DNA from 4 places in the Cupriavidus sp. 86D6 genome. Region 3 is predicted to be linked to each of the others. Evidence: predicted binding sites of a transcription regulator. Region 3 holds the regulator's gene; each other region holds the start of a gene.
The links. Region 3 encodes FNR, which switches genes on or off when oxygen is low (the NO sensors DNR and NnrR bind a similar motif). Its sites were predicted from a motif close to TTGATNNNNATCAA; they were not measured.
Positions count from the first base shown of each region.

Region 1 (5,054 bases), on a different contig from region 3:
GAAGCCTCGTTCGTGCTGCCCGAGCTGAGCCGCATCGACGATTCGATTGCCAACGGCACCTACGAGCCCACACCGGGCGAAGCCTGGCCGTTGTCGCTGTTCCCGGCCGAACGCGTGGACCTGGCGCTGCAGCGGCTTTACCACTACACGGGCACGGCGCCGCATCACTTCCAGCGGTTCGTGCTGTTCACGAACTATCAGCGATATGTCGACGAGTTCGTGACATTGGGGCGCAACCTGATGTCTGGTGACGGTGGCGACGGCTATGTGCGGTTTGTCGAGCCGGGCGATGTGGTGCAGGACCTGGGCGGCGTCGAACCTGACGACGCGTCGCGCCCAAAGGCGCTGCCGCAGATGCCGGCCTATCACCTGGTGCGCGAGGACGGGCTCGGCGTGACGCTGGTGAACATCGGCGTGGGGCCGTCGAACGCCAAGACCATGACCGACCACCTGGCCGTCTTGCGGCCACATTGCTGGCTGATGGTGGGCCACTGCGGCGGACTGCGCCGCTCGCAGCAACTGGGCGATTACGTGCTGGCGCACGCCTACGTGCGCGACGATCATGTGCTGGACCACGACCTGCCGCCGTGGGTGCCGGTGCCCCCGATCGCCGAAATCCAGGTGGCGCTGCAGGAAGCGGTGGCCCGCGTGACGGGTTTGTCCGGCACCGAGATGAAGACGCGCATGCGCACCGGCACGGTGGTATCGACCGACGACCGTAACTGGGAGCTGAAGTCGAAGGCGCTGTACGCGCGCTTCAACCAGTCGCGCGCGATTGCGATCGACATGGAAAGCGCGGCCGTGGCTGCCAATGGCTTCCGCCTGCGCGTACCCTATGGCACGTTGCTGTGCGTATCCGACAAGCCACTGCATGGCGAGTTGAAACTGCGCGGCATGGCCAACGCGTTCTACCGCCAGCGCGTCAGCCAGCACATGACGATCGGCCTGGAAGCCATCCGCATCCTGCGCGAGAACGGCGTCGAGGAACTGCACTCGCGCAAGTTGCGCAGCTTCGACGAACCGGCGTTCCGCTAACGCCGGGGGCCCGGAGACCATGGCCGGCCTCACGCCCTTCGACGGGAAACAGAAATAAAAAAGCGCGCGGCGTTGCCGCGCGCAGTGAGGCGGGAAGGACGTCGGTTAGGCGGCCTTCCCTCGAGGAGACAAAGTGGAAAGTCTCGGAAAAACCTTAATTTCGTAGACCCCTCAGAAGCGATAGCCCACGCCGGCGCTGAACAGCCACGGGTCGAGGCTGACCGTCGACACCTTGACACCATTGGCGTAGACGTTGCTGGAAATCCAGACCTTCTTGGCGTCCACGTTCAGGAACCAGTTCTTGGTGAGCTTGTAGTCCATGCCGATCTGCAGGGCCGGACCCACGCTCCACTTGTCCAGACCCAGCGTGCCACCGGCCAGATCGGCGCCATAGATGCGCGTCGCGTTCACGCCGGCCCCGACGTACGGGCGGAACGTGCCGTTCGGCAGGAAGTGGTACTGCAGCAGGAGGCTCGGCGGCAGGTGCTTGAACGTGCCGATCTTCGTGCCGTCAAGGCTTACGTCCTGCTTCTGCGGAATGGTCAGCACCAGTTCGGCCGCGATATGCGGGACGATGAAGTAGGTGATATCGACTTCCGGGATCCACTTGTTGTTGACGTGGATGCGATCCGATGCACCCACCCCACCCACGGGATCCGACTTGTTGGCCATGTCCAGATAGGTGCCGCGCAGGCGGACCATCCAGTTGCCCTGCGCTTCGTCAGCGGCAATGGCGGGCGCGGAAATGCTGCCGAAGGTGGCGGCGGCGAGCGCCATGCAGATCGAGGAAACGAGGGTCTTGCGGCGGGGAGAAGTTGCAGTGGTCATGTTGGTCAGGCACAAAACATCGAAAAAGTGCGACCAGTGTGTCTTGAGCGAGGCCCCCAAACCTTGATGCAGGACAAGTGAAGTGCAGCCCACGCAAATTGGATGGAACTGCGTCGTCAATGCGCGACACCGGCGGTGGCGCAGCCCGGCAGGGGCTTGCGACACGCGGTGAATGCTTCTATGGACATGCGGATTTATTCGTGGCGCCCGCGCGTTGCGGCCCGTACGCTGTGGGCTCGTGGTTGTGCACCGCGCATGTCGTGGGCGTCCGCCAGGACGTCTTTTCAGGTGTGCCCTGTGGGGGCAGGGCACACCGTTTTTCCGCCAGATCGGACGATCAGCGCAAGCCGCGGATCAAGCCGCCTCGGCCTGGTCCTGATCCTGCGCCTGCAGATGCCGGTTGACACCCGACACCATGGCCTTCAGCGATGCCGTGACGATGCTGGCGTCCACGCCGGCGCCAAAGCCCGTCGGCGAATCGCCAACACGAACTTCCACATAGCAGGCCGCATTGGCATCGGCGCCAGTGGTCATGGCGTGCTCGTGATAGTCCATCACCCGCACGGCAATGCCCAGGCCGCGTGAGAACGCATCGACGGTGGCGTCGATGGGCCCGTTGCCCGCACCGCGCACCCGCACGGGCTGCCCGTCGCGTGTCACTTCCATCTCGATTTCCACGGCGTTGTCGCGGGTCGACACCATGCGGTGCGACACATAGCGCAGCGGCGCCTCTACGTCGAGGTATTCGCGGCGGAACAGCGCGTAGAGGTCCTCTGCACTGGCTTCGAGCCCGGTCTGGTCGGTCATCACCTGCACCGCGCGGCTGAATTCGATCTGCAGGCGGCGCGGCATGAAGATGCCATGGGCCTGCTCCAGCAGATACGCCATGCCGCCCTTGCCCGACTGGCTGTTCACGCGGATGACCGCGTCGTAGCTGCGGCCCAGGTCGGCGGGGTCGATCGGCAGGTAGGGCACTTCCCAGATGGCGTCAGGCTTCTGCTGCGCAAAGCCCTTGCGGATGGCGTCCTGGTGAGAGCCGGAAAAGGCCGTGAAGACCAGGTCGCCCACGTACGGATGGCGCGGGTGCACGGGCAGCTGGTTGCAGTGTTCCACGCACTGGCGCACTTCGTCGATATCGGAAAAATCGAGTTCGGGGTCTACGCCCTGGGTGTAAAGATTCAGCGCCAGCGTGACCAGATCGACGTTGCCGGTGCGTTCGCCGTTGCCGAAGAGGCAGCCTTCCACGCGGTCGGCGCCGGCCATCACGGCCAGTTCGGCGGCGGCCACGGCGGTGCCGCGGTCGTTATGCGGATGGACGGACAGCACGATGTGTTCGCGTCGCGCCAGATGCCGATGCATCCATTCGATCTGGTCGGCAAAGATGTTGGGCGTGCTGCATTCCACCGTGGTGGGCAGGTTCAGGATCATCGGGCGCGTGGCATCCGGTTGCCAGACGGCCGACACCGCGTCAGATACTTCCAGCGAGAAATCGAGCTCGGCCAGGCTGAAGGTCTCGGGCGAGTATTCGTACGACCAGGCTGTTTCCGGCATGGCATCGGTCAGCTCGCGGATCAGGCGCGTGCCGGACACGGCCACCTCCTTGATCTCGTCGCGCGACGCATTGAACACGATGCGCCGCCAGGCCGGGGCGATCGGGTTGTACAGGTGCACGGTGGCGCGTTTGGCGCCGCGCACCGATTCCACGGTGCGGCGGATCAGGTCATCGCGCGCCTGGGTCAGCACCACGATGGTGACGTCGTCCGGAATGCGGTCTTCCTCGATCAGCATGCGGACAAAATCGAAATCGGTCTGCGATGCAGACGGGAACGCGACCTCGATTTCCTTGAGACCGACCTTCACCAGCTGTTCGAAGAAGCGCAGCTTGCGGGCGCTGTTCATCGGCTCGATCAGCGCCTGGTTGCCGTCGCGCAGATCGGTGCTCATCCAGCGCGGTGCGCGGGTGATCTGGCGCGATGGCCACGCGCGGTCGGGCAAATCGACAACGGTGGCGGGACGGTACTTGGCGGCGGGGTTGCGCAACATGGGCATGGGTATCTCCTTCCTCGCTAAGGAAGCATCAGGAAGCGCCTCGCGGTACGAGGGCTTCGTGTGAACGGAAAAACAGGAAAACGGAAAAAGGGTGGCGAAAGGCTGCCGAACTGCCACGGGGCACTAGGCCCGGCAACCGATCGGTAGGCCTAGCAGTAGCGAGGAAGCGCCCAGCAGGGCGCGGCACGACGTCAGGGCGGCCAGCGAACCCTCAACACGCGCGCGCACGGCGGCACCGATGCGCGAGGCATCTGCGGCGTGGCGGAGGGTGAAGGTGTTGGCTGGCATCGTGCGAGAAGGATATCGTCGCGCCATCTGGCACGGACGAACAGGATGAGGGTAGTGCAAAACTGGCCACAGCGTCAACCGTCGGCATGTCGTCTGACAGGTCTGATTCGGCCTGGAATGCGAGGCACCGCACGTCAAAGCCTTACCCCGAACGGATGGACTCCACCCGATATGTGGGTTGGCGCTCAGTCCTCTGGCCGGTACATCGCCATCCACTTCCCGCCTAGGCTGACAGCAGCAGGAACGGGATCGATAACGACAGAGGGGGCAATCATGCGTACACGTACGTGGACGGGGTGGATCGCGTGCATGGCGACCGCCATGCTGCTGGGGGCATGTGGCGGCGGTGGCGGCAGCTCGGGCGCCGGCGCGACGGCACCCGCGGGAACCGGCGGCGATGCCGGTGGCAGCGCAGGTGGCAACGGTGGTAGCGGCAGCACGGCCGTCGCCAAGTCGTACACGCTGGTCATGAACCGTACGTCGGGGCAGGTAGGCGTGGGCAGCACCCTCTCGCTGACGGCATCGGTTGTCGACGATCTCGGCAACGACGTCACGAGCGCCACGACCTTCGTCTGGACCAGCGGCAACGGCTCCGTGGCAGCGGTGGCCAACGGCACCATCCCCGGCAGCGCCGTGGTGACAGGCGTGGGCGTGGGCACTACGGCCGTGAACGTGGCCGCGACGGTGGCCGGCGCCAATGGCACGGCAACCGCGCTCCCGCAGGTGGCCGCCACGATCACCGTGGTGGCACCGGGTGTGCGTACGTACAGCCTGGCGCTGCCGTATCCGGTGCTGTCGATGACCAACGGCCAGGTGCTGCCGGTAACGGCATCGCTGATCGACAGCGACGGCGC
Region 1 covers NZ_JBYPSB010000014.1:69,866-74,919, forward strand. The annotation lists gene AC3G88_RS23795 (AMP nucleosidase) at 1-1,035, shown strand, start outside; gene AC3G88_RS23800 (OmpW/AlkL family protein) at 1,207-1,863, opposite strand; gene leuA (2-isopropylmalate synthase) at 2,218-3,906, opposite strand; gene AC3G88_RS23810 (hypothetical protein) at 4,474-5,054, shown strand, end outside.
Region 1: AC3G88_RS23800 (OmpW/AlkL family protein) is a predicted target of FNR. The motif match lies at 1,927-1,940, and genes of this name have one in related genera.

Region 2 (5,054 bases), on a different contig from region 3:
CGCATGCTGCCGTCATACGCACGGGCCGGCGTGGCCGGACTGGTGCTGCTGGCGGCCGTGATCCTGACCGTGGAAATGGTCTACAAGGTGCAGGTCGACAGTGCCAATGGCACGGCGATGTCGTTGCTCGGCATCGGGTTCGATGCCGGCACGCTGCCGCCGTGGATCGTGGCGGCGGCGCTGTGGGGGCTGGGTTACGCGGCCTGGCGCTGGGCGACGGCGAAGGTGCGCGCCGAACTGGACGCCATCCAGGCGGGAACGGGAGGTCTGGCATGAACGCCGCACTCGAACTTTCGGACGTCCGCAAGCGGTTCGGGCAGACCGAGATTATCCGGGGGGTGACGCTGACCATCGGCAAGGGCGAGCGGCATGCGCTGATTGGCCCGAACGGGGCCGGCAAGTCCACCACCTTCAACCTGATCTCGGGCCGGTTCGCGCCCACGTCCGGGGCGGTGAAGCTGAACGGCCAGAGCATTGCCGGACTGCGGCCATTCGAGATCAACCGCATGGGGCTGTCGCGCAGTTTCCAGATCACGAACATCTTCCACCGGCTGTCGGTGTTCGAAAACCTGCGCTGCGCGGTGCTGTGGTCGCTGGGCTACAAGTATTCGTTCTGGCACCGGCTGTCGGCGTTGCGCGATGCCAAGGCGCGCGCCGACGAGGTGCTGGAACTGATCGGCATGCAGCACCGCCGCAACACGCAGGCCGGTCTGCTGACCTATGCGGAGCAGCGGGCGCTGGAGATCGGCATCACCATCGCCGGCGGCGCCGAGGTCATCCTGCTGGACGAGCCCACCGCCGGCATGAGTCGCTCCGAATCGGACCATGCCGTGGAGTTGATCCGCAAGGTGACGGTAGGCAAGACGCTGGTCATGGTGGAGCACGACATGAGCGTGGTGTTCGGCCTGGCCGACCGGATTTCGGTGCTGGTGTACGGCGAGGTCATCGCTACCGATACGCCGGAGGCCATCCGCAACAACCGCCGCGTCAAGGAAGCCTATCTGGGCACGTCGCTCGATGAACCCGCGCTGGCAGGAGCCCACGAATGAGCAAGCCCATGCTGGAAGTCACCGGGCTGCACGCCTATTACGGCAAGAGCCATATCCTGCACGGCGTGGATGCCCGTGTCGACGAAGGCGAGATCGTGGCGCTGCTGGGCCGCAACGGCGTGGGACGCTCGACCATGGCCAAGGCCATCCTGGGCATGGTCAAGGCGGAAGGGTCCGTGCGCTTTCGTGGCGACGAAATCCTGGGACGGCGTACATTCGAGATCGCCCATGCCGGCATCGGCTATGTGCCCGAGAACCGCGACATCTTCCCGACGCTGACCGTGCGGCAGAACCTGCTGCTGGGCGAGAAGCGCAATCCGCGCCAGCAGAAGCCGCGCTGGAGTGTGGAGGACATGTACCGCATGTTCCCGCGGCTCAAGGAGCGCGAGAACACGTCGGCGGGCGTGCTGTCCGGCGGCGAGCAGCAGATGCTGACGCTATGCCGCACGCTGATGGGCGATCCCGACCTGATCCTGATCGACGAGCCCACCGAGGGCCTGGCACCGATGATCGTCACGCTGGTGGGCGACTTCCTCAAGACGCTCAAGGAGCGCGGCGTGTCGGTGCTGCTGATCGAGCAGAAACTGGCCATTGCGCTGGACATCTCGCAGCGCGTCTACGTGATGGGCCACGGGCATATCGTGTTCGAGGGCACGCCCGCGGCACTGAAGGCCAATGCCCAGATCCGGAAGGAATGGCTGGAAGTGTGAACAGTTTCACGCAAGATATCGGGAGCCCTGGCTGCCGCCTGGCCTATCTGTGCCGGGTGTCAGCGGCCGGCACGCGCGCCGCGACCTGATCGAGTACGACTTCCGGCTCATCCGCTTCGATATCGGTCTCGCCGTCAAGCCGGCTGTGCATCCGCTCGACGTCCAGGTCGCCGGTCCACTTTGCCACGACGACCGTGGCGACGCCGTTGCCGATCAGGTTGGTCAGGGCGCGTGCCTCGGACATGAACCGGTCGATGCCAAGAATCAGGGCAAGCCCCGCGACCGGCACATGTCCCACCGCGGAAAGCGTGGCCGCCAGTACGATGAAGCCGCTGCCGGTCACGCCCGCGGCGCCCTTCGAGGTCAGGAGCAGCACCAACAGCAAGGTGATCTGCTGGGTGAAGGTCATGTCGGTATTGGTGGCCTGAGCGATGAAGACCGCTGCCATGGTCAGGTAGATCGAGGTGCCATCCAGATTGAAGGAATAGCCAGTCGGGATCACCAGGCCGACTACTGACTTGCGGGCGCCCAGGTTTTCGAGCTTGGCCATCATCCGGGGCAACACCGATTCCGAGGACGACGTGCCGAGCACGATCAGCAGCTCTTCCTTGATGTACTTGATGAACTTCCAGATCGAGAACCCATGGAATCGTGCGATGGACCCGAGCACGACGAAGATGAAAAGCAGGCAGGTAGCGTAGAACGTGGCCATCAGCTGGCCAAGCTGGAGCAGCGAACTCACGCCGTATTTGCCGATGGTGAATGCCATGGCGCCGAACGCCCCGATCGGCGCGACCTTCATGATGTACCCGACGATGGCGAACAACACGTGCGAGAATTTTTCGATGAAGTCGAAAACCAGCGTGCCGCGCCCCCCGAACCTGTGCAGCGCAAAGCCGAACATCACGGCAAATAGCAGTACCTGAAGGATTTCTCCCTTGGCGAACGCATCCACCACCGTATTCGGGATGACGTTCATCAGGAACTCCACGGTGCCCTGCATCTTTCCAGGGCCGGTATAGGCGGCGATGCCCTTGGTGTCGAGGGTGGCAGGGTCGACGTTCATGCCTGCCCCTGGTTTGACGATATTGATGATCAACAGGCCGACCAGCAGCGCAATGCTGCTGACCACCTCGAAATAGAGCAGCGCCAGGCCGCCGGTCTTGCCGACCTTCTTCATGTCCTCCATGCCGGCGATGCCCACCACGACCGTGCAGAAGATGATCGGCGCGATGATCATCTTGATCAGCTTGATGAAGCCGTCGCCCAGCGGCTTCATGGCCTCGCCGGTTTGGGGAAAGAAGTGTCCCAGAATGACGCCAAGAATAATGGCGGTAATGACCTGAAAGTAGAGAGACTTGTAGAGCGGCTTTGAATGTTCGGCTTTTTCCATGTTCGTCTCCATTGCTGGTTCAGTGTCGGAAGCCGGACATCGACCGCGTCGTCTTGGCCATCTCGCTCGAGCCTCGGGCCGTATTCCGGAAACACGCTAAGGCGAGCTTAGTGCCGCGCAGTTGGGCTTGGGTATGGACCGAAAGACCTAGGTCCGCAACTGGGCCCCGGGACAGGACCCGGCCCGCTGATCCACGCGTGTGTACAAAAAGACACTTGGAGCGTGATCAGTTGATGACTTGCGTCAACTCCAGGGCGGGATGTGGACCAAAGTCCATTGTGGGAAGCGCGTGGACGCCACATATTGAAGAGCGCACAGGCCGGTAATCGGCCATCGAGACACTGATATTTGCCGCATTTCAAGCAGGGAGGTCCAAGCAATGCTGTCCAAGGTGATAGCGATGTATCGCTACTTCATGTCAGTCGTGCCGTTTCGGCTGACGCCCGCCATCATCGCCACGGCTGTTCTGGTCACGCTGCTGCTGCTCCCGGCGCCCGAAGGGCTGAAACCCGAGGCCTGGCATCTGGTGGCGATCTTCCTGACCACGATTGTCGCCATCATCCTCAAGGTCATGCCAATTGGCGTGATGGCCATGATGGCGATCGTGATCGTGTCGCTCGCACAGGTGACGTCGCCGACGTCGAAGGGCGCCATTGCCGACGCACTGAGCAGTTTCTCGAATCCGCTGATCTGGCTGATCGTCGTGGCGATCCTGATCTCGCGCGGACTGAAGAAGACGGGGCTGGGCAACCGGATCGGCCTGATGTTCATTGCCCTGCTGGGCAAGCGCACGGTTGGCATCGGATACGGACTCACCATCTGCGAACTGGTGCTGGCGCCATTCACCCCCAGCAATACGGCGCGCGGAGGCGGCATCGTCCATCCGATCATGCGATCGATCGCCGGCGCCTTCGACTCCGACCCCGCCAAGGGGACGCAGGGCAAGGTCGGCACATACCTGGCGCTGGTGAACTACCACGCCAACCCGATTACCTCGGCCATGTTCCTGACGGCCACGGCGCCGAACCCGCTGGTGGTGGACTACGTGGCCAAGGCCAGCGGCCAGGCGCTGCACCTGACCTGGACCACCTGGGCGCTGTGCATGCTGCTGCCGGGCTTGCTCTGCCTGCTTGTCATGCCGCTGATCATCTACCTGCTATCGCCACCGGAACTGAAGGTCACGCCCAATGCGGTCGACTACGCCCGCGGCGAGCTTGCGCGCATGGGGCCGCTGAGCGGCAAGGAACGCGTCATGATGGGCGTATTCGCGATGATGCTGATCCTGTGGGCCAATCTGCCCGCCATGATCTTCGGGTCCGCCTACACGCTTGACCCGACCGTCGTGGCCTTTCTTGGCCTCTTTGCGCTGATCATCACCGGGACGATCGACTGGGACGATGTGCTGTCCGAAAAGAGCGCCTGGGACACGCTGGTCTGGTTCGGTGCCCTGGTGATGCTGGCCGAGCAACTCAACAAGCTGGGTGTGATCGCCTGGTTCTCGGCCGACATGCGCGACGCCATCTCCGCCAGCGGTATGGAATGGAAGGGGATTGCGGCCGTGCTGGTGCTGGCGTTCGTGTTCTCGCACTACCTGTTCGCCAGTACCACGGCCCATATCAGCGCCATGATGCTGGCATTCCTGACGGTCGGCGCGCATCTGATCCCGCCGGAGTACATCCCCCCGTTCATGCTGATGATGACCGCCGGGTCGGCGATCATGATGACGCTGACCCACTACGCGACTGGCACGTCGCCGATCATCTTTGGCAGCGGCTACGTCACGCTGGGCCAGTGGTGGCGGACCGGCGCGGTGATGTGCGTGTTCGAGCTGGTGGTCTTCGCCGTGGTCGGGGGCCTTTGGTGGAAGGTGCTGGGCTTCTGGTGAAACCGGCCGGTCGTCGG
Region 2 covers NZ_JBYPSB010000004.1:183,291-188,344, forward strand. The annotation lists gene AC3G88_RS11955 (branched-chain amino acid ABC transporter permease) at 1-276, shown strand, start outside; gene AC3G88_RS11960 (ABC transporter ATP-binding protein) at 273-1,049, shown strand; gene AC3G88_RS11965 (ABC transporter ATP-binding protein) at 1,046-1,759, shown strand; gene AC3G88_RS11970 (dicarboxylate/amino acid:cation symporter) at 1,803-3,152, opposite strand; gene AC3G88_RS11975 (DASS family sodium-coupled anion symporter) at 3,532-5,037, shown strand.
Region 2: AC3G88_RS11975 (DASS family sodium-coupled anion symporter) is a predicted target of FNR. The motif match lies at 3,386-3,399, and genes of this name have one in related genera.

Region 3 (5,054 bases):
CACTTGCCGTTCTTGATGCGCGGCAGGCTGTCGAATACGGTCGGACGGCCTTCCGGGTCCGACTGGCTGACGATCTCGCCGGACGGCTTGTGATACAGCAGCACACGCGGCGGCTTGGTCGTTACCTTGCGATGAATCAGCTTGCCGTTCACGCGGACCTGGTCGGCCGGCAGGATGCGCTGGCCGATATGCGCGGGCAGACCGTTGACGGACACCCGGCCCTGCAGGATCAGCTCTTCCATCTCGCGGCGCGAGCCCAGGCCGCCTTCGGCCAGCACCTTGTGCAGCTTCGGCGCATCGTCATCCGACGTCAGTTCGCGCACCGGCTTGGCCTTGGTGCGCGGCACGACGGTATCTTCCTCGTCGAACTGCTCGGAGATCACGAAGCGGAACACGTCCTCGGCACCGGCGGCAGCCTTGGCGCCACCGGTCTTGCCGGCCGGCTTCGCCGACTTGTCGCCCTGACGCTGTTCGCCACGGGCGCCCTGCTTGCCGGCACCCCCCTGATTCTTGCGCTGGCCATTGCGATTGCGCTTGCCGGCCTGTTCGGCCGCCGGCTTGTTGTCGCCGTCGACCAGTGCGGCCTTGCGCTGCGGCTGCTGGCGGCGCTTGCGCTGACCAGGCTGGGCCTGTGCCTCGCCACCGTCTGCCTGCCGCGCCTCTGGCGCACCGGCATCGGCGGCAGGCGCCGGCTTGCGGCGACCACGGCTACGCGGCGCGGCGGGCTGGGCGGTTTCGCCCCCCTCGGCCGGTGCCGGCGCGTCGCCATCGGCGCGACCCGCGTCCCGATCCTGCGCGGCCTGGCGGCGCGAAGCCACCAGATTGCGCAAACCGCGGCGGAGCCCCTTGCGGCGCGGCGCGCCGTCGGCGTCATTTCCCGTATCGGGGGCGCCGGTGTCACCCGGCACGTCCGGCTGGCGGACGTCTTGCTCAGCGGAATCAGACAAAGTATTCACTATCGATGTTGCATGTTGTTCAGTTGGACACACGCTCGTCGTCGTCCTCGGTCGAGAACGGCATATCGCCATTCCGGTCCGCAGGGTCGGCGGGCGCCGCTTCGGGCGCCCCGGTGTCCATGTGGAAGCCGTTGGCATGAGCCACCGGCGCGTCTTCCTGCCCGTCGTCTTCAGGCATCCGGGCGGCGCTGATATCGTCTTCGGAGGCATCGCCGTCGGCGACTTCCTCGCTGGGGGCGGCAGGCCCCGCTTCGTGTTGCTGTCCCGCCTCGACAGGCCCGGCGCCCACCTCCGGCCCGGCGGCCTCGACGGTCAACGCGGCTGCCGGTTCGGCAAACGCTTCCTCGTCGCCGGCAGGCGGGTTAGCCGTGGCGATTTCTTCAAAATCGATGGCCTGCTGCTCCAGGAGCGCCGCTTGCGCCTGCGCCTGGGCATCCTCCAGCGGGGGCAGTTCGTCCAGCGAACGCAGGCCAAGGTCATCCAGGAACGCCTTGGTCGTCGCGTACAAGGCGGGACGACCGGGCACGTCGCGATGGCCGATGACTTCGATCCAGCTGCGATCCTCGAGTTTCTTGATCACGTCCGTGCTGACCGTCACGCCCCGGATTTCCTCGATATCGCCACGGGTGACAGGCTGGCGATACGCGATGATCGCCAGGGTCTCCATGACCGCACGCGAGTACTTGGGGGGCTTTTCCGGATTCAGCCGGTCGAGAAATTCCCGCATCTCGGGGCGGCTCTGGAAGCGCCAGCCGCTGGCCAGCGCCACGAGTTCGACCCCGCGCGGCTGCCAGTCCTGCCGCAGTTCCTCGAGCAGCACTCGGATCGTGTCGGCACCGACGTCGTCGGCAAACAACCGTCGCAGATCGCCAACGCGCAGCGGCTCCTGCGCACAGATCAGCGCGGTCTCGAGGACGATCTTCGCCTCTTGGGTATTCATGTGATTGCGTGCAGCCTGTCTTTGCACCTGCCCCCGGACGAATCCCGGAGCACTGGAGATTGCAGATACAGCGAGGCCGAAGCCGCCGCCATTTCATCGCGCAGCCAGCTCGCCTGCCTAATGCAGCGCAGCCGTGCGCACCTCGTTCTTTTGCATCGAAATGCCGGGTCGATCCGGCAGGAGATCGTCCGGCGCTGGCCAGTTTCACCAGTCAACGGACCTCTTGCGTCGCGCCTTCTCCCTTCGGGGCGGACATTCGCCAGGGCCACCAGATGGCCAAGACGGCAAGAAACAAAACGGTATCGGCTCAGGCAACCCTGCCCTGACCGGCGCCATTTCCCAACCGCAGCCGGTCTTTTAACCAGATCTTTTGAACCGGATGGACTGTTGAGACGTTCTCGGCGCACCGGAGTGGCCAAAAACCCTGGGCACGCTCCCCAGATCAGGAATGCGGCCCCAGCGGCGCCCCGAGCAATGGTGCGGCGCGATACCGTGGTTCCGTCGATTGTATGGCATTCCCGGCCCCGCCCGCAACCCGCCCTTGTGGCCGATTCAGAACACCACGCAAAAGCCGTGTTGGGCCAGCGTGTCCGGGAGCCAGATCGACCGGGCCACGCCGAGCACGCCGAAGCCGATCACCAGCAGCCCCGACGCGACCCGCACCACAGGTTTGCGCGAGAGTTGCCGCAGGTACCCCGACAGCCCGGAGATCACCAGCAGGTTGGGCAGCGTGCCGAGCCCGAACGCGCCCATCACCAGCGCGCCCGACACCGCGTTGCCTGCCAGCAGTGCCAGCGCCAATGCGCCATAGATCATTCCGCAAGGCACCAGCCCCCAGGCCAGACCCATACCGTATCGGCGCAACAGCGGCGTTGCGCGACGCTCGCCACGTAGCCGCACCGGCAGTCGGGCGGTCATGGCCCGCGCACGCTGCACCACGTGCACGGCGGCCAGAGAGGCGAGCCGCTCGATCCAGTCGGAACGCATCACGCGTCCACGCAACAGCCACACACCGGTGAGTACCAGCATCATGCTGCCCCCGGCATAAAGCCATCGCTGCAATGGCAGATACTCCTGCCGCCACGCCGTCGCACCGACAGCACCCATCACCGCACCCAGCAGCATGTATGTCGTGATGCGGCCTGCATGCATGATGCACAGCGCAGTCCACCACTGACGAGCGGTACGGTGTATGACAATTGCCACATCGCGGTGCTGTTTCTGCTCCGCGGCAATAGCAATTCCTCCACACATGGCCGCGCAATGCATGCCACCGAGCAATGCCATCAGAAAAACGCTTAAAAGCACACCAAAAGGCAACTGTTCCTCGCTTCTGCGTCACATGACGCTGTAAAATGCCTGCATCGCGCCCTCGCTGCAAGCGCATTCATAACGAGCACTTCAATTGTTGACTTCCATTCCCGTCACCGAGATGTCGCCCCGTTGCTCAACGTGTGCCATGGGCCAGCTTTGCCTGCCCGTGGGCATGTCGCAACAAGACCTGGCGAAGATGGACACGCTCGTGCAGGAACGCGTGCGTGTTCACAAGGGCGAAACGCTTTACCGGATGGGCGAACCGCTCAATGCGGTCTACGCCATTCGCTTTGGCACACTGAAGACGCACGTCACGATGGAAGACGGGCGCACACAGATCACGGGCTTCCATCTGCCCGGTGAAGTCATCGGCCTCGATGGCCTCAGCGAGATGCAGCACGCCTCCGACGCCACCGCGCTGGAAGACGCCGAAGTCTGCGTCGTACGCTACGACGACCTGCAATCGCTGTCGAGCATCCTTCCCTCGCTGCAAGGCCAGTTCCTGCGCCTGATGAGCAAGGAAATCTCGCAGGACCAGGTCATGCTGATCACGCTCGGATCGATGCGCGCCGAAGAACGTTTGGCTGCGTTTCTCGTCAACATGTCCGAGCGTCTGTCGGCGCGCGGTTATTCGTCCACCGAGTTCGTGCTGCGCATGAGCCGCGAGGAAATCGGCAGCTACCTGGGCCTGAAACTCGAGACCGTCAGCCGCCTGTTCTCGCGCTTTGCCGAAGCAGGCCTGATCCAGATTCGTCAGCGACATGTGAAGCTCGTCGATATGGCAGGCATCAAGCAGGTGTACAGCCGGTCCTGCTGAAAGCCAGGGCCACGCATCACGACAAAGGCCGCGCCGGAGCCATCCAGCGCGGCCTTTCTGTTTGCAGCGCCTGTTCTGCATTGCTATTCGAGTTCATCGGTGTCGCTGAGCTTCACCGGCATCGTGTACAGCGTGAGCCCGCTGGACAACGCGCAGAACAACCACGCGACCAGGAAGCCAACGGTGTAGATCGCCTGCCGGGAAGCTTCTACCGGTTGTCCGAAGAAGCTGAGGTCTCCGGGATCCACCACCGAGAACACCACCGCCGTGGCCGCACCGCCCATCAGAAACGCCGGCCATAGCACCCACATCAGCCAGCGCAGTCTCATGGGCGCCTCGCAGCGGGTTCAGCGCGATCGGCACCGGCCTTCTCGACCACTAGTCCGTGGCGCGTGGCATCGTTCACCGGCACATCGGCATGGGTGTTTGCCAGCCAGATCGTGATACCGCAAGCGACCATCGCCAGCAGCGGACCACTCATCAAAATCCAGGGCCATGGCTCCCTGTACCAGGGCTTTGCGGGGTGTTGGGTCATTGCGCTCTCCTATTGGCATTCGTCCCGGCTCACCATCCGTGACAGCATCACAGATCGCGAGGCACGATGAAACTCGTGCTTTGCCGGATATCCACTTTCCGATCGGTTTCGGTCTCGGCGGTGACCGTCACCTCGATCTTGTGCGTACCCTGCTTCGCATCGTCGATCGGCACACGAATCCGGATCGGCAGCAGCCGGTTCGACGTGGGCGACAGCGATTCCGCGCCATGGTCGTACTCCACGACCATGCCCTGCAACGCGTCGCTCTGCGCCTGCACGTGAAACTTCATCGGCGCCTCGGTGGCGTTGATCAGTTGCAGCCGGTACACGTTTTCGATCCAGCGCCCTTCCACTTCGCGCCCGAGCGCGCCACGATCGCGAATGATGTCGACCTTGAGCGGCGCGCGCATGGCCAGCGATGTGACGAAGCCTGCCGTCAAGGCGAGCCAGATCGCCGTGTAGACAATCGTGCGCGGACGCATCAGCCGCTTG
Region 3 covers NZ_JBYPSB010000001.1:1,001,598-1,006,651, reverse strand. The annotation lists gene rluB (23S rRNA pseudouridine(2605) synthase RluB) at 1-947, opposite strand, end outside; gene scpB (SMC-Scp complex subunit ScpB) at 976-1,896, opposite strand; gene AC3G88_RS04610 (sulfite exporter TauE/SafE family protein) at 2,449-3,216, opposite strand; gene fnr (fumarate/nitrate reduction transcriptional regulator Fnr) at 3,302-4,027, shown strand; gene AC3G88_RS04600 (hypothetical protein) at 4,111-4,356, opposite strand; gene AC3G88_RS04595 (hypothetical protein) at 4,353-4,562, opposite strand; gene ccoG (cytochrome c oxidase accessory protein CcoG) at 4,610-5,054, opposite strand, start outside.

Region 4 (5,054 bases), on a different contig from region 3:
CGGGAAGCGCGTTTCCAGCATCACCTCGGCGCCCTTGGGCACCACGGGGTCGGCAGTGGCCGAGCCGATCTGCGCGAAGCCGAACGTCATGCGGCGCAGGAAGTTGGCCTTGTTGGCGGCGTAGTCGGCAAAACGGTCGTTGCTGGCGGTACCCGACTGAGCGAAGGTGCGGAAGGTGGCCGGCGTGGTGCCGGTGGCCGCCATCAGCGTGGTATGGGCCTGGGCATAGGCCGAGGCCTTCAGCGTGGCGTTGGCCGGTGCATAGAGGTTGGCCGCTGCCGAGGCAATGCCAAGCATGCGGCCGCCGATCACGTCGAGCGGCGAATGCATGCCCGCGAGGATGCGGTTTTCGCCCAGTTCCATGCCGCGGCTCAGCATTTCCTGGAACCGCTCCGGAACCAGGTAGGCCATCACCACGGCATTGCGCAGCGCCTCGGCCGTGTGGCCGCTGATGAAGCCGCCGTCGGTCGTGGGATCGGTGCTGATGGCCGGCACCAGCGTCGGCGCCAGGACCACGCTGGAACTCCAGCGGTACGGACGGGCGTACTTGTAGAAGCGCTTGGCTGGCTCGGTCGAGGCGTTGTCGCCCACCTTGTTGACCATCGTGATCACGTCGCCGAACGCCGCGTTGCCGGCGCCGGCCACCCCGGCGTTGTTGCCGCCATCGTCATACTTGACGGTGTTGGCGTCGGCCGGAACGCTGGTAATGGTCGTGGTCTGCTGGGCAGCGGCTCGCCATGCTGCCGTGAGCGGGCCCATGCCGTCGGTCACGCTGTAGTTCTTGCCTCGGCGGTCGTCGAAGTAGGCGGCCTCGGCCTGCGCGGCCGTGCGCTGCGTGGTGGCGTTGATGACGTACCGGATGTTCGCATTGTGCACGGTGGCGTTGGTCACCGAACCACCGGCCGTGCCGTCGTTCGGCAAGCCGGTCCACGCGGACGCCGCGACGGCCGGAAAGCTGCCGTTGGCCGCGGCCGGCGCACCGGCGTCCACCAGCCGCGTCAGCGGCTCCCAGACATCGAGGAAACCCTTGACCACGCGGACGCCGGCATTGGTGTCGACGGTCGCATAGCGTGCGTCACCGCGCTGGTTGGTGGCGATGTTGTCGACAAACGGCAGCACCGACGCCTGTACGGGGGCGCTGTCGACGAAGCCGGGATCGGCCGGCGGCGCCGGCACGGCCAGCGGCGTGGCGGTAGAGGCGCTTTGGCTGTTGTTGTCGTCGCCGCCGCAGGCGCTGAGCAGGAAGGCAAGGCAGGCGACCGTAATGGCCGATGGAATCCCGGGCCGGGAAAGAGACATGACAGGGTCCTCTGAAAAAAAACGGCGGGCAGGCCGTCGAAACAGGACGCAGTCTAGGGACGTCTCATGTCATACATGTGAAACAATCGCCGCCCCTCATCGATGGAGGATTCGGTTTCCGGACATGGTGCTGACATATCCGTGTGGGCGATCGGCCCGCTCGGCTTCGCACCTAGCCCCAGCTTCGTACGCGCCCCGTGTCCACATGGACGAAGTTCTCGGACTTGTAGAAGCCGACACCACCCGCCTGCAGCGTCTGCGCCGCATCGCGCAGGTCGGCCAGCGCCACGCCTGGCAGCCGGATGTCGATGGCCATGCCATCCATGTGGAGGCTGCGCCTGGCGACACCACCGCCACGCGTCTTGCGCAGGCGCTCGTTGGTCAAGGGGCAGCGGTAGCCCGAAATCACCTGGAACGGGGCGTCGCTACCCAATTCGCGCCGCAGCGAGAACAGCAGACCGAACAGCTTCGGGTCGATTTCACCGACCGTGCCCGAGTAGTGATCGCGCAGAAAGTGGTTGAGCGAGGTCTGCGCCTGGGGCAGAACCTGATCGCCCATGGCATAGACCAGCGAAAGGTGCTCGCCGGTATGGGTGTGTTCGAAGGACAGCGAGCGGGCATCGGGACCCAACGCCGCCAGGGCGGCGCGAGGTGCCAGCGTGGACAGGCCCGCGCCTAGCGCGATGGCACCTGCACGATGAAAAAAACGGCGACGCTGGCTGGAACTGGAATCGGACATGGAAACTTTTACAACGGCGCGGCATTCATGAAGGCCGTACGGCAGGCTTGGCACCCGTGCGCTGCCGCAGCGCCTGGTCCAGCAGTTTGTCCTGTCCGTAAATGTCAGGCACGAAGTATACCCGCCCGTCGGCGCGCGCAATGGCAGTGCCATAGGCCAGCACCACCGGCACCGGTTGCTGTAGCGCAATGGTCTTCGACTTGCCCGCCGTCATTGCCTCACGGATACGGGCCGGGGTCCATTCGGGCATGCCCTGAAGCGTGAATTGCGCCAGCGCGACAGGGTCTTCCACGCGGATACAGCCGTGACTGAAATCGCGCCGGCCGCGCTTGAACAGTTCCGGCGTGGGCGTGTGGTGCAAATAGATGGCCTGGTTGTTCGGGAAGATGAACTTGATGTCCCCCAGCGCATTGAGCGGGCCGGGCCGTTGGCGGATGCGCGCCTGCCCGTTCAGCACCGCATCGACATTGGCCTGGCTGAACGTGGCATTCGCCTGGGTGCCGTAGACGAACTCGAAGCCCTGCCGCGTGAAATAGCCGGGATCGCGCTGGGATTTCGGGATGACCTCCTTGCGCGCGATCGACGACGGCACGTTCCAGTAGGGGCTGAACTCGATATAGCGCATGTCCTCCTTGAACAGCGGCGTGCGCGTATCGAGCGCCTTGCCCACGATGACCTTCATCTCCAGCCTGATGTCCAGCTTGCCTTCGTCGTAGTCGTAGGCGCGCAGCACGAATTCGGGAACGTTGACCACGATCATGCGCGGGCCTTCTGCCAGCGGCGTCCAGCGCAGGCGCTCCATCGTCAGCACGATCTGGTCGACGCGCGCGGCCGGCGTGACGTTGAGCTGGGCCAGCGTGCCCGCGCCGATCACGCCATCGGCATCGAGCGCGTGGCGCGTCTGGAACGCCTTGACGGCATCGACCAGCGCGCCTTCGTAACGCTGTGGTACCGGCGTGTCTGGTGACAGGTCGCCCAGGGCTTGCAGCCGTTGTGCCAGTTGCGGCAGGCCGGCGTAGGACTGTCCGGGCGTCAGCTTGCCGCCGGCAACGGCGGGCAGGGGCGTCTTCCAGAACGGCTCGGCGGCGAGCCTGCGATACTTCGCCAGCGCGTCGCGCAGCGTGCCGTAGAGCGGGAACGACGGGGCGGCTTCGCGCATCGCGTCGGCCAGCCGGTTGGCCTCCATGGCGTTGCGCAAGTAGCTTTCCGGATCGAACGGGGGCAGATTGCCGAGCGAGAAATTCGCGTGGACCTTGCGCGGATCGACGCGACCCCGATGCAGATCGGTCAGATATCGCTTCATGGCACCCGTCAGGGCACCGTCAAAGCGTTGCGCCGCGTCCGATGCTGGCGTCGGGGCATCGACCAGCTGCGCCAATGCGCGCTGCAGGCCATCGGCGTCGTAGTCGCGCGGCTCCAGCCCATCGGTACTGGCCCCATTCAATGCCTTGACCGCGGCTTGCGCCGCCTGCGAGGGGCGCCCATCGGCAAACCAGAGCAGGCCCTGCGGCGGCTGGGCCCACGTCGGCGAAGCACTGCACAGCAGCCAGGCCGTGCCGGCACTGGCAAGGCATGCAATGCGAGCGGGGACAGGCGCGGAAAACCGCGCGGCAATGTGCGAAAGGCGCCGCAAACAAACGGCCGTGGCGGTCGCCGTCGAGGCTGGCATGGCTGCAGGGGCAACAGTCATCGTATGAAGGTCGATAGCGTTTGTCCTTTGCGTATCGTATCCGAACATCGTGACGTATCCCTCCCTTGGTACATCTGAAAACAAAGTTTCTGCTATTGACTAGCGTTTGACACAGGTCAATTAACAAGCCACGCCGCGAACTATGCTGTCTACAGCGACAACGTCAATGCGGAGGTGGATCGATGTACGAACGGATTCTCGTGGCAGTGGACGGCGGCCCATCGTCGGAACTGGCCATTTCGCAGGCAGTGGGGCTGGCGAAGCAACTGTCGGCCGAAGTCAAAGTGCTGTTCGTGGTGGACGACAGCGAACTGTTCTTCGAGTACGCCCATATTGACCCCAGCCAGATCGTGGGCGGCATGATTGACGTGGGCCAGAAGGCCCTGGCTACCGCTGCGCGGCGCTTCGAGAATGCCAATGTCCGCTGCCTGACCGAACTGGCCGAAAAGCCAGTGTCCCCCGGCAATATCTCCGGGACCATCGTCAAATGCGCCGATCATTGGCCGGCCGATCTGATCATCATGGGCACCCATGGCCGGCGTGGCATGCGGCGCGTGATCATGGGCAGCGTGTCGGAAGGCGTGATTTCGAAGTCCAGCAAGCCAGTCCTGCTGATTCGCGGCGAGACCGTGCATTGATGTGTCCCCCCGGCCCGGCTCGCCCAGCGGCGACGATCCGGGCTAGCGTTTCAACGATACCTGCAGGCTGAGCAGATTCTGCGGCATGACCCGGATAAGCCCGCCCCGGGGGCTGTCAATGTCGGCGATCAGCGCCAGCGACAACGACACGGTCAGCGGCACCACCAGCAGGAGAACGATCTTGGTGCTCTCGGTGCGCGCGCCGTAGCCCTGCATCAGGCTGCTGCAGAAGGCGATGATGATCATCAGCCCCCAGGCCGCCAGCGGTATGTGATTGCGCCAGGCCGCTTCCGTATAGCCCTGCGAATTGATCACGTCGTTCATGCCGGCCACCGCCAGCGCCGTGATCGGATTCGGCGCCGTACGGGCGCCGTCACGCACCCGCTTCCACATCTCGTCTTCGATCTGCGCCGTCGCGGCCTCGATGTCGTCGACTTGCGCCTTATCGCGGGTCAGGTAGTAGTGGATACGCTGGTCCAGATAGCGCACCAGCAACGACTTGAGCGCGTCGGTGTCCCGTTCGAGCAATTCCACGCGCAGATACTCGGTGCCGATCGCGTTGGCTTCCTCTTCCTCCAGGTTCTTGCGCTGGTCGTACCGGCCCACGGCCATCGACAGCGTGAACCCGATCAGCAGGGCCAACAGCGTCAGCGTGGCCCCCTGGATGATGTTGAAGTCGTCGCGGCCG
Region 4 covers NZ_JBYPSB010000025.1:43,210-48,263, forward strand. The annotation lists gene AC3G88_RS28445 (acid phosphatase) at 1-1,299, opposite strand, end outside; gene AC3G88_RS28450 (YcbK family protein) at 1,472-2,038, opposite strand; gene AC3G88_RS28455 (L,D-transpeptidase family protein) at 2,064-3,707, opposite strand; gene AC3G88_RS28460 (universal stress protein) at 3,911-4,366, shown strand; gene AC3G88_RS28465 (bestrophin-like domain) at 4,409-5,054, opposite strand, start outside.
Region 4: AC3G88_RS28460 (universal stress protein) is a predicted target of FNR. The motif match lies at 3,835-3,848, and genes of this name have one in related genera.